2 regions of the Catellatospora sp. NPDC049111 genome follow, and region 1 is predicted to be linked to the other one. Evidence: riboswitches for the same ligand, from Rfam matches in the RefSeq annotation. Region 1 holds a riboswitch; the other holds the start of a gene.
What was found. A riboswitch is a leader RNA that binds a small molecule or an ion and turns the genes downstream of it on or off. The one in region 1 is predicted to bind thiamine pyrophosphate.
Positions count from the first base shown of each region.

Region 2: it holds a riboswitch for thiamine pyrophosphate, as region 1 does, so the genes downstream of both, AB0B66_RS23210 (ECF transporter S component) here and thiO (glycine oxidase ThiO) in region 1, are expected to answer to the same signal.

Region 1 is NZ_JBEZEB010000028.1:96,555-101,763, reverse strand. It holds gene AB0B66_RS29915 (thiamine phosphate synthase) at 6-719, opposite strand; gene AB0B66_RS29910 (thiazole synthase) at 713-1,492, opposite strand; gene thiS (sulfur carrier protein ThiS) at 1,489-1,692, opposite strand; gene thiO (glycine oxidase ThiO) at 1,689-2,735, opposite strand; TPP riboswitch at 2,729-2,841, opposite strand; gene thiE (thiamine phosphate synthase) at 3,007-3,633, opposite strand; gene AB0B66_RS29890 (glycoside hydrolase family 18 protein) at 3,756-5,078, shown strand.
Region 2 is NZ_JBEZEB010000017.1:65,701-70,909, forward strand. It holds gene AB0B66_RS23200 (TIGR03943 family protein) at 1-824, opposite strand, end outside; gene AB0B66_RS23205 (permease) at 821-1,777, opposite strand; TPP riboswitch at 1,956-2,061, shown strand; gene AB0B66_RS23210 (ECF transporter S component) at 2,160-2,768, shown strand; gene AB0B66_RS23215 (ATP-binding cassette domain-containing protein) at 2,768-4,108, shown strand; gene AB0B66_RS23220 (energy-coupling factor transporter transmembrane component T) at 4,233-5,006, shown strand; gene AB0B66_RS23225 (isoprenyl transferase) at 5,156-5,209, opposite strand, start outside.

The DNA.
Region 1 (5,209 bases):
CTCGCTCATGCCAGCACTCTCCCGCCGTCGCGGTGTGATCCGTCGCACAGGCCGTCCCACGCGGCGCGCAGGTTCGCGTACGCCTGTGCCGGATCGGCGGCCCGCATCACCGCGCCCATCACCGCCACTCCCGCGACTCCGGCGTCTCGGCAGGCCGCGGCCCGCTCGGGCGACTCGACCCCGCCCAGTGCCAGCACCGCACGGCCCGCTCGGGCGGCCAGGCGGCGCAGCCCGGCGGGTTCGAGCGGCGGCCCGTAGCCCGGTTTGCTGCGGCTCGGGAAGACCGGTGACAGCGTCACGTAGTCCTCGGTGGACAGCCGGTCGAGTTCCGTCTCGTCGTGGCACGAGCGGCCGAGCAGCCGGGGCCGCCCGAGCGGGGCGATCGCGCCCGCGCGCAGGTGCAGCGCCTCCCCGCCGAGGGTGTCCTGCCCGGCCACGATGAGCAGCCCGCCGACCGGGCGCAGCAGCTCCCGCAGCGCCGCCGCGAGCCGCAGCCGCTGCCCGCGCGGCAGGTCCTTCTCCCGCAGCAGCACGATCCGCGCGCCCCCGGTCACGGCCCCCGCGACCACGTCCACCAGCGGCCGGGCGGCCTGGCGGCGATCGGTCACCACGACCACGCCGCGCACCTCACCGGTGGGCGTGCGGCCGCCCGGCTCGGACTCCCCCGTCACCTCGCCCGGCCGGGCGGCGGCACGAGTCGCTGCCAGTCGGCTCACCATGTCGGGAGCCCCTCGGCAGGCGTGGAGGCCAACGCGTGGCGGCGTACCGGGATGCGGCCGGCCTGCGACGCGAGCCGGCCCGCGACGACGGCGTGGCGCATCGCGCCGGCCATCGCCACCGGGTCGGCGGCCCGGGTCACCGCACTGGCCAGCAGGACCGCGTCGCAGCCCAGCTCCATGGCACGGGCGGCGTCGCTGGCGGTGCCGATCCCGGCGTCGAGGATGACCGGGCAGCGCACTGCCTCCCGGATCAGCTCGATGTGGTGCGGGTTCGAGATGCCCAGCCCGGACCCGATCGGTGCGCCCGCGGGCATCACCGCGGCGCAGCCCAGGTCGGCCAGCCGCCGGGCCAGCACCGGATCGTCGGTGGTGTACGGCAGGACGGTGAACCCGTCGTCGACCAGCCGCTCGGCCGCCCGCAGCAGCTCGACGGCGTCGGGCAGCAGCGTGCGCTCGTCCCCGATCACCTCCAGCTTGATCCAGTCGGTGTCGAACGCGTCGCGCGCCAGGTGCGCGGTGCGCACCGCGTCGGCGGCCGTGTAGCAGCCCGCCGTGTTGGGCAGCAGCCGTACGCCGCAGCGCTCCAGCACGTCGAGCAGCCCGGCCGGGGTGTTCGGGTCGATGCGCCGCAGCGCGACGGTGACCAGCTCGGTGCCGCCCGCCAGCAGCGCCTGCTCCAGCGACTGGAGGCTGCTCGCCCCGCCGGTGCCCAGGATGAGCCGGGAGCCGAACTCCACGCCCCCGAGCAGGAACCTGTCGTCCATGCCGGTCAACCGCCCTGCGTCGCGGTGAGGACCTCGACCCGGTCCCCGTCGAGCAGCCGGTGCGCGGGCCAGTCGGCGCGGCGCACCACCTCGCCGTTGACCGCGACCGCGACGCCGCGCGACGGCACGTCGAGCACGGCCAGCAGGTCGGCGATGGTCTCGCCGCGCCGGGTGGGGCGAGGCGTGTCGTTCACGACCACGGTGATCATCCGAGTCCTCCGGCGGTCAGGCGTTGGGGGGTGAAGGGTTCCCAGAGCGGGGGCAGCGAGCCGCCGTCGACCAGGTCGGCGACGGCCAGCGCGGTGTACGGGGCGGCCAGCACGCCATGCCGGTAGTGCCCCGTGGCGACCAGCACGCCCGGTGCCAGCTCGCCCACGATCGGTCCGTTGTCGGCGGTGCCGGGGCGCTGCCCCACCGACACCTCGACCAGCGCGTGCTCGGCCAGCTCCGGCACCAGGTCGGTGGCGGCGCGCAGCAGGTCGCGCACGCCGCCCGCGGTGGCGTGGCCGTCGGCCCGTTCCTCGACGGTCGCCCCGACCAGCACCTCGCCGTCGCGGCGGGGCACCAGGTACACGGCGCGGCCGTCGGCGTACCCCCGGATGACGTGGCGCGGCGCGGCCTGGCCGCGCAGCCGCAGGACCGCTCCCTGCACCGGCCGCACCGGCAGCCCGCCCAGCGCGGCGCTGGCACAGCCCGCGGCGAGCACCACCACGTCGGCGTCCAGGTCGGACAGCCGGTGCACGGCCTCGCGGCGCACCGGAACCAGTTCGCGCAGCGCCGCCACGACCCGGCGCGGGTCCACCTGGTGGTCGGACTCGACGAGCACGCCCCGCGCCCGGGGGTTCAGCAGCGGCTCGCGCTCGCGCAGCCGGTCGCCGTCGAGCGCGACCACCTCCGCGCCCAGTTCCCGCTGGTACGTCCACAGCCGGCGCAGTTCGGCCAGGTCGTCGGCGGTCAGCCCGACCTGCAGCGTGCCCTCGGTCCGGTGCCCCAGCTCGTGCCCGCTCGCCGCCGCCAGTTCCGCCGCGTACCCGGGCCAGCGCCGGGCGCATTCGAGCAGCAGGGCGGTCAGCTCGCGCTCGCCGAAGTACGACTCGCCGATCGGGGCCAGCATGCCGGCGGCGACGTGGGACGCGCCGCGGCCGGGATCGGGGTCGTGCACGGTGACGGCGTGCCCGCGCCGGGCGCACTGCCAGGCGATGCTGAGCCCGATGATGCCGCCGCCGACGACGGATACGGAAAGGGGTGCCACCGCGGCCTCCTCCCTGCGCCGGCATTACCCGGATCAGGTTCTACGGTCGGGAGCGAGAATCAGCTCCCCTCTCAGCCCGGTTCACCGGGCTCCCGTGGGGTTCTTGGTTCAGATGTGGTTCACGTGTTACGCGTGTGTTGCCGTCCGTGACGACTGTCGGGAGCGTAACCCCGCACGTACCCGTAGGCAACCCACACGTCGCCCACCGCGATCTCCGCCACACCGGGGCGGAGCCGTGCGGGGCTCCTCCGAGCTGCGGCGATGTGTCGTTTCAGGACGCGACGGCGGCGAGCAGGTCGGCCACGGCGCGGGACGGGTCGGCGGCGTCGGAGACCGCGCCGATGACCGCGACACCGTGTGCTCCGGCGGCCAGCAGCTCCGGCACCCGGGCCGCGGTGATGCCGCCGATCGCGATGATCGGGGTGCCCGCGACCTGCCGCGCCACGGCGCGCAGGCCCTCAGCGCCGATGGACACCGGCAGCCCGTCCTTCGTGGACGTCGCGTAGCAGGGGCCCACACCCAGGTAGTCGGCTCCGTCGCCGACCGCGCGCAGGGCGGTCGCGGGCAGCCGGGACGTCGCGCCGAGCACCGCGGCCGGGCCGAGCAGCCGCCGGGCCGCCGGCACGGGCAGGTCGTCCGCGCCGACGTGGCCGCCCGCGGCACCGGTGGCGAGCGCGACGTGCAGCCGGTCGTTGACCAGCACCGGAACCCCGACCGGGCGGCACAGCGCGACGATCTGGTTGGCCAGCTCGTACGCGAGCCGGTCGGTCCAGTCGTCCGCGGGCCGGAACTGGATGACCAGATCGGGTGTCGCCACGGCGAGCGCGGCCCGGACCAGTGCGACCGGATCCCGGCCGGGCCGGCTGTCGGTGATCAGATGAAGTCTCCCCAGCGCCATGGCCATACCCTATCGATTCTCATCGGTGAATGGGCCAACCCCCTCCGTGACAGCCGCCGTCTACATCGGCTCATCCAGATCACTGATTCTGTGAAAACTCTTTACAATTACTTTGAATCGGTATGAGAACCCGTCTCGCCCTCGTCGCCCTCATCCTGGGCAGCACCGTCGCGGCAACCGCCGTACCAGCTCAAGCCGCGTCCGCACCCGCCACGGAGGGGGCCGCCGCCGCGGCCGCCGGATACGTCAAGGTCGGCTACTTCGTCCAGTGGGGCATCTACCGCCGCAACTTCCTGGTGAAGAACCTGCACACGTCGGGGATGGCCGCGAAACTGACGCACATCAACTACGCGTTCGCCAACGTCGGCGCCGACGGCCGCTGCTTCGAGGCCAACGAGGCCGGGGTCGGCGACGCCTGGGCCGACTACCAGAAGCGCTTCAAGGCCGGCGAGTCCGTCGACGGGGTCGGCGACGTGGTGAGCCAGCCCTTGGCTGGCAACTTCCACCAGCTGCGCAAGCTCAAGGCGATGTATCCGCACCTGAAGGTGCTGCTGTCGGTGGGCGGCTGGACCTGGTCGAAGTACCTGTCCGACGCCGCGCTCACCCCGGCCTCCCGGCAGGCGATGGTGGCGAGCTGCATCGACATGTTCATCAAGGGCAACCTGCCCTTCATCGGCACCTCGCCGCACGGCGGCACGAGCAGCGCCTTCGGCGTGTTCGACGGGTTCGACCTGGACTGGGAGTGGCCCGCCTCGGCGGGCGAGGTCGGCAACGTGGTGCGGCCCGAGGACAAGCAGAACTACACCCTGCTGGCCGCCGAGTTCCGCAACCAGCTCAACGCGTACGGCGCGCAGGTCGGCCGGAGCTACCAACTGACCGCGTTCCTGCCCGCGGACCCCGCGAAGATCAATGCCGGGATCGAGACCGCGCAGCTGTTCTCCCACCTCGACTTCGCCACGGTGCAGGGCTACGACCTGGCCGGCGGGTGGGACCCGGTGACCGGGCACCAGTCGAACCTGTACTCCACGCCGTCGTCGCCGTTCAGCGTCGACCTGGCCGTGGACACCTACCGCGCCCAGGGCGCACCCGCCAACAAGATCGTGATCGGCATCCCGTACTACGGCCGCGGCTGGACCGGCGTCGGCAGCACCGGCAACGGCCTCTACCAGCCCGCGAGCGGCCCGGCCCGGGGCACCTACGAGGACGGCGTCGACGACTACAAGAAAGTCGTCGCCAAGCAGGGCACCGTCTCTTACGACCCAGTCGCAGGCGCGTCCTGGAAGTACGGCGGCAGTGCCCTGTGGTCATACGACACCCCGCAGGTGATCGCGCAGAAGACGGCGTACGTCAAGGCCAACGGCCTCGGCGGCACCATGGCCTGGTCCCTCGACGGCGACACCGCCACCGGCGAGCTCACCACCGCGATCCACAACGGTTTGAGCTGACCTGCGCCTTTAGCGGAGCACCGGGGTGTCGTAGCCGACACTGCGACACCCCTTCGAACGCATTTGCTCTGCACCCATTCGCTTGCTCTGCACCCGATGACGCAACGGGCATACGGCTGCTGCGCGGATGG
Region 2 (5,209 bases), on a different contig from region 1:
TACTGCTCCGCGGGAGCCTGCACCGGCCGCCACTCCAGCACCTCGATGAACGGGATGCTGTCGCCGTTGACCGGGTCGGTGCCCTGCTGGTCGGTGTACTGTCCGGTGATCTCCACCCAGCTGTCGGCGGGCAGCCCCGTCGGCACGCTGCCGTTCATGCCGACCTTGATCGGGCGGGCGTCGGCCGCGCAGCAGGACAGGATCATGCGGGTGAGCAGCTGCCCGCCCTCGGGGTTGTCGGACAGGAAGCCGGTGACCCGGACCCGGCGCTCGCCGATGGACAGTCCCTTGTCGAAGATCGCCCGGGTGGCGTAGTCGAGCACGCTGATCTCGGCGGGGTCCCCGTCGGGCAGCGCCGGGAAGTCGGAGACCTGCTGCGCCGAGAGCGCCGAACCGGCCTGCCCGGCGGCGTACGAGCCGAGCGCGGGCGGGGCGACTAGGAGCAGGCCGAGCACCGGCGCGATCAGCAGCCAGCCGACCCGCGGCTCGCGGTGCCCGTGGCCGTGCCCGTGACCGCCGTGCCCGTGGCCGGAGCCGTCGCCTTCGTCGACCGCCCGGTCCAGGCCGCGGCCGCCGTGGTCGAGGTCGCCAGCTGCCGCCCCGACCGGTTCCGGGTGCTCGGCGCACTCGGTGTCCACGGCCGAGCCGTGCCGGATGTCGTACCAGAGGGTCATCACGGCCGCGAGCACCAGCAGCGCGCCCGCGCCGATCAGGAACGGCTGCAGTCCCGCCTTGACGTAGCGCAGGTACATGTCGGTGAGGCTGGCCTTGAGGATCGCGCCGCCGAGCAGCAGCATCACCACGCCCTGGGCCTGACGGTTCACAGCAGCACCATCCCGACTCCGGCGGCGACCGCGACCGCCATCACGAACGTGGCCGGGGCGAAGCGCATCGCGAAGCGGCGGCCGAACACCCCGGCCTGCATGGAGATCAGCTTCAGGTCGACCATCGGGCCGACGACCAGGAATGCCAGCCGCGCGGTGAGCGAGAACTGGCTGAGCGACGCGGCGACGAACGCGTCCGCCTCGGAGCAGATCGACAGCAGCACGGCGAGCGCCGCCAGCGCCAGCACGGACAGCACCGGCTGGTCGGCGACGGCCTGCAGCACCGACTCGGGCACCAGCACGTTGATGGTGGCCGCGGCCATCGCGCCGAGCACCAGGAAGCCGCCCGCGTGCACGATGTCGTGGCGGCAGGCCGCCCAGAACGCCCGAGCGCGGGACAGGTCGTCCAGCTCCGGCCGGTGCGGCAGCCTGATCCACTCCTGCTTGCCCAGGCGCAGCCAGAGCCAGCCCATCACCATGGCGACGATGATGCTGGCCACGCCGCGGGCGACCACCATCTCCGGGTTGTTCGGGAAGGCGACCGCGGTGGCGGTCAGCACGATCGGGTTGATCGCGGGCGCGGCCAGCAGGAACGCCAGCGCGGCGGCGGGCGTGACGCCGCGGCGGATCAGCGAGCCGGCGATCGGCACCGAGCCGCATTCGCAGCCGGGCAGCACCACCCCGGCGGCGCTGGCCACCGGCACGGCCAGCGCCGGGTGCTTGGGCAGCGCCCTCGACCAGAACGAGCGCGGCACGAAGACCGCGATCACCGCCGACAGCGCGACGCCGAACACCAGGAACGGCATGGCCTGCACCATCACCGATACGAACACGGTGGTCCAGGTCTGCAGCAGCGGAGTGGAGATCGCGGCGGCGATCGGCTCACGGAAGATCAGCAGCACGATGAGCAGTGCCGCCAGCACCTCGACGGAGCCGATCCGGCCGCCGAACAGCGGCGTGCGGGCGGGCCCGGCGGGCGGCGACGGGGGCGCCGCGGGCGGGCGCTGATCGACGGAGGTCACACGGATCCTTCGCGGTATCGGGGTGTGCCGACCGGCACAGGTTACCGGGCGTGCGTTCGGTGTTAGCCTTTCCGGCACAAGCGCCGCTGTCCAGCGGCCTCATATGAACAAGTAACGACAGGGGAGCGCACAGCGCTGAGAGTGCGGCACACGGCCGCAGACCCTCGAACCTGATCTGGGTAATGCCAGCGCAGGGAGTTCGGTCAACACCTCACCGCCACGCCTGCTTTCGTGATACCCCCGAAAAGGGATGTCACGGGCGCGGCGTGTGCACTTCTCCTCGTTCGTACCCTCAACGGACCAGGAGCTATTCATGCAGAACAACAGCTCGCCCAAGGCGACGAACCATCGCTGGCGGACGGTCGACATCGTCGTCGCCTCGATCCTCGCCGTCGCCTTCGGCGTCGTCTTCTGGGCCTGGGGCCTGCTGTGGAACGGCCCGGCCGGGGCGATCTTCGGCTCGACGTTCCCGCCGGCCGCGGCCGCCATCTACGGCGTATGGCTGCTGCCCGCCGTGCTCGCCCCGCTGATCATCCGCAAGCCGGGCGCGGCGATCTACACCGAGCTGGTCGCCGCGATCGTGTCGGCGCTGCTCGGCACCTCGTGGGGCATCAGCGTGCTCTGGTACGGCCTGGCCCAGGGCGCGGCCGGCGAGCTGGGCTTCCTGCTCGGCGCGTACCGCCGCTGGAACCTCGGCCAGTCGCTGGTCGCGGCCGCGTTCGCGGGAGCCACCGCGGCCGGGCTCGACCTGTACTACTACTACGGCGACTGGACGTTCGACTGGAAGGTCGCCTACGTCGCCATCGTCGTGGCCAGCACGCTGCTGTTCGCGGGCGTCGGCGGGTACTACCTGACCAAGTCCCTGGCCGGCACCGGCGCGCTGGACCGGTTCCCGTCCGGCCGCAGCCGCGACCTGGTCTGATGATCGAGCTCGAGGGGTACGGGTGGCGGCACGCCGGCCGCCGCGCGTGGGCGGTGCGCGGGGTCGACCTGCGCATCGAGCGCGGCGAGCGGGTGCTGCTGCTCGGCCCCTCGGGCGCGGGCAAGTCCACGCTGCTGCACGCGCTGGCCGGGCTGCTGCCCGAGGACTCGGGCGAGGCCGAGGGTAAGCGCAAGGTCGACGCCGAACGGGTCGGCATCGTCTTCCAGGACCCGCAGTCGCAGCTGGTGATGTCGCGGGCGGGCGACGAGGTCGCGTTCGGCCTGGAGAACCTCGCCTGGCCCCCTGACCGGGTCTGGCCCCGGGCGGACGAGGTGCTGCGCGAGGTCGGCTTCGGCTACGAGCGCGACCGGGCCACCGACGCCCTGTCCGGCGGCGAGCAGCAGCGCCTGGTGCTGGCCGGGGCCCTGGCCCCGCGTCCCGAGCTGCTGCTGCTCGACGAACCCACGGCCAACCTGGACCCGGCCGGGGCCGCGCTGGTCCGCCGGGCGCTGCGCGACGCCGTCGACGCCGACACCACCGTCGTGCTCATCGAGCACCGCATCGCCGAGGTGCTGGACCTGGTCACCCGGGTGGTCGTCCTGGAGCCCGGCGGCGGGGTGCGCGATGACGTGCCGCCCCACCTGCTGGCCGGTCCGCTCGGCGCGGAGCTGGCCGCAGCCGGGGTCTGGGTGCCAGGCCACCCCGCTCCCCCGCACCACGCCGCGAACCCGCCCGGCGACGTCCTGCTCACCACCCACGACCTGCGGGTACGGCACCTGTCCTACCCCGACGTGATCGTCCGCGCCGGGCAGGCGCTCGCGGTGACCGGCCCGAACGGCTGCGGCAAGTCCACCCTCGCGCTGGCGCTGGGCGGCCTGCTCAAACCCGCCGCGGGCGAGGTGCGTAGCCCGGACGGGCCGCCGCACCGGTGGCGGGCCCGCGTGCTGGCGCGCCGGATCGGCTCGGTGTTCCAGAACCCGGAGCAGCAGTTCGTGACCGCGACCGTGCGCGACGAACTGGCGCTCGGCGGCACCGCCCCGGGCCGGGTCGACGAGCTGCTGACCCGGCTGCGCCTGGACCACCTGGCCGGGGCGAACCCGTTCACCCTCTCGGGCGGCGAGGCCCGGCGGCTGTCCGTGGCGACCGCGCTGGCCGCCCGGCCCCGCCTGCTGATCCTGGACGAGCCCACCTTCGGCCAGGACCGCCGCACCTGGATCGAGCTGGTGGACCTGCTCGCCGCGCTGCGCGACGACGGCCACGGCATCGTCACCGTCACCCACGACCCGGACGTGGTGACAACTCTCGCCGACCGCACCCTCGACCTGGGACAGCCCTCATGACCGGCCGGAACGTCATCGTCTTGCGACCCTGCGGCGCCTGCCGCGTCCCGGCCGCGGTCCGATCGCGCGGCGGCTCCTGCCGCAGCCTCGCCGCCAGAGCCGTCCCACGGAGCATGCCGTGACCCTGCCCGCCGCCGACGCGCTGCAACGCAGCGACGCACTGCTCGCGCGCCGTACGCCGGTCGCGAAGATCGTCGCGTTGGCGCTGTTCACCACCGCCGCGCTGTTCACCCGGGATGTGGCCGCGCTCGGTTTCGCGCTGGTGGTGACGTTCCTGGCCGCGCCGCTGTTCGGGATCACGCCCTGGGGGCTGCTGCGGCGCGGCTGGCCCGCGCTGCTCGGCGCGGCGACCGTGGTGCTGTCGCTGGCGCTGTTCGCCGCGGACCGGTCGGGGACCGTGCTGGTCGACTTCGGGCCGGTGGTGATCACGACGACGGTGCTCGGCAACGCGCTGTCGCTGGCGCTGCGGCTGCTGGCCATCGCGCTGCCCAGCATCCTGGTGTTCAGCACCACCGACCCGACCGACCTGGCCGACTCGCTGATCCAGCACGCCCGGGTCTCGCCCCGCTTCGCGATCGGCGCGCTGGCCGCGTTCCGGCTGGTCGGGCTGCTCGGCGAGGAGTGGCAGATGATCGCGATGGCGCGCCGGGCCCGCGGCATCGACGCCGGGCACCACCCGCTGCGCTGGCTGAGACTGTTCGCCGGCACCGCGTTCGGCCTGCTGGTCGGCGCGATCCGGCGCGGCACCCGGCTGGCCGTCGCGATGGACGCCCGCGGCTTCGACTCCGGCCTGCCCCGCACCGTGGCCCGCCCGATGCCCTGGCGTTTCGCGGACTGGCTCCTGGTCGCGGCCGGCGCGCTGCTGGCCCTGGCCATCCAGCTCATAGCCCACCGCTGACCGCGCCCCGCCCCGGCAGGGACGCGCGACACGCAAGATCGTCGGACTTGCCTGGCACCTGTGCGTATCTTGAATGCGAATACCCACACGTGCCAGGCAAGTCGAACGATCAAGACGCGACGCGACGCGGCGCGGGACGGCCGCCGAGGTCAGGCCGCGGGGGCGGGCGGGGCGACCGGGTTGGGCAGGGCGCCGCCGAAGCG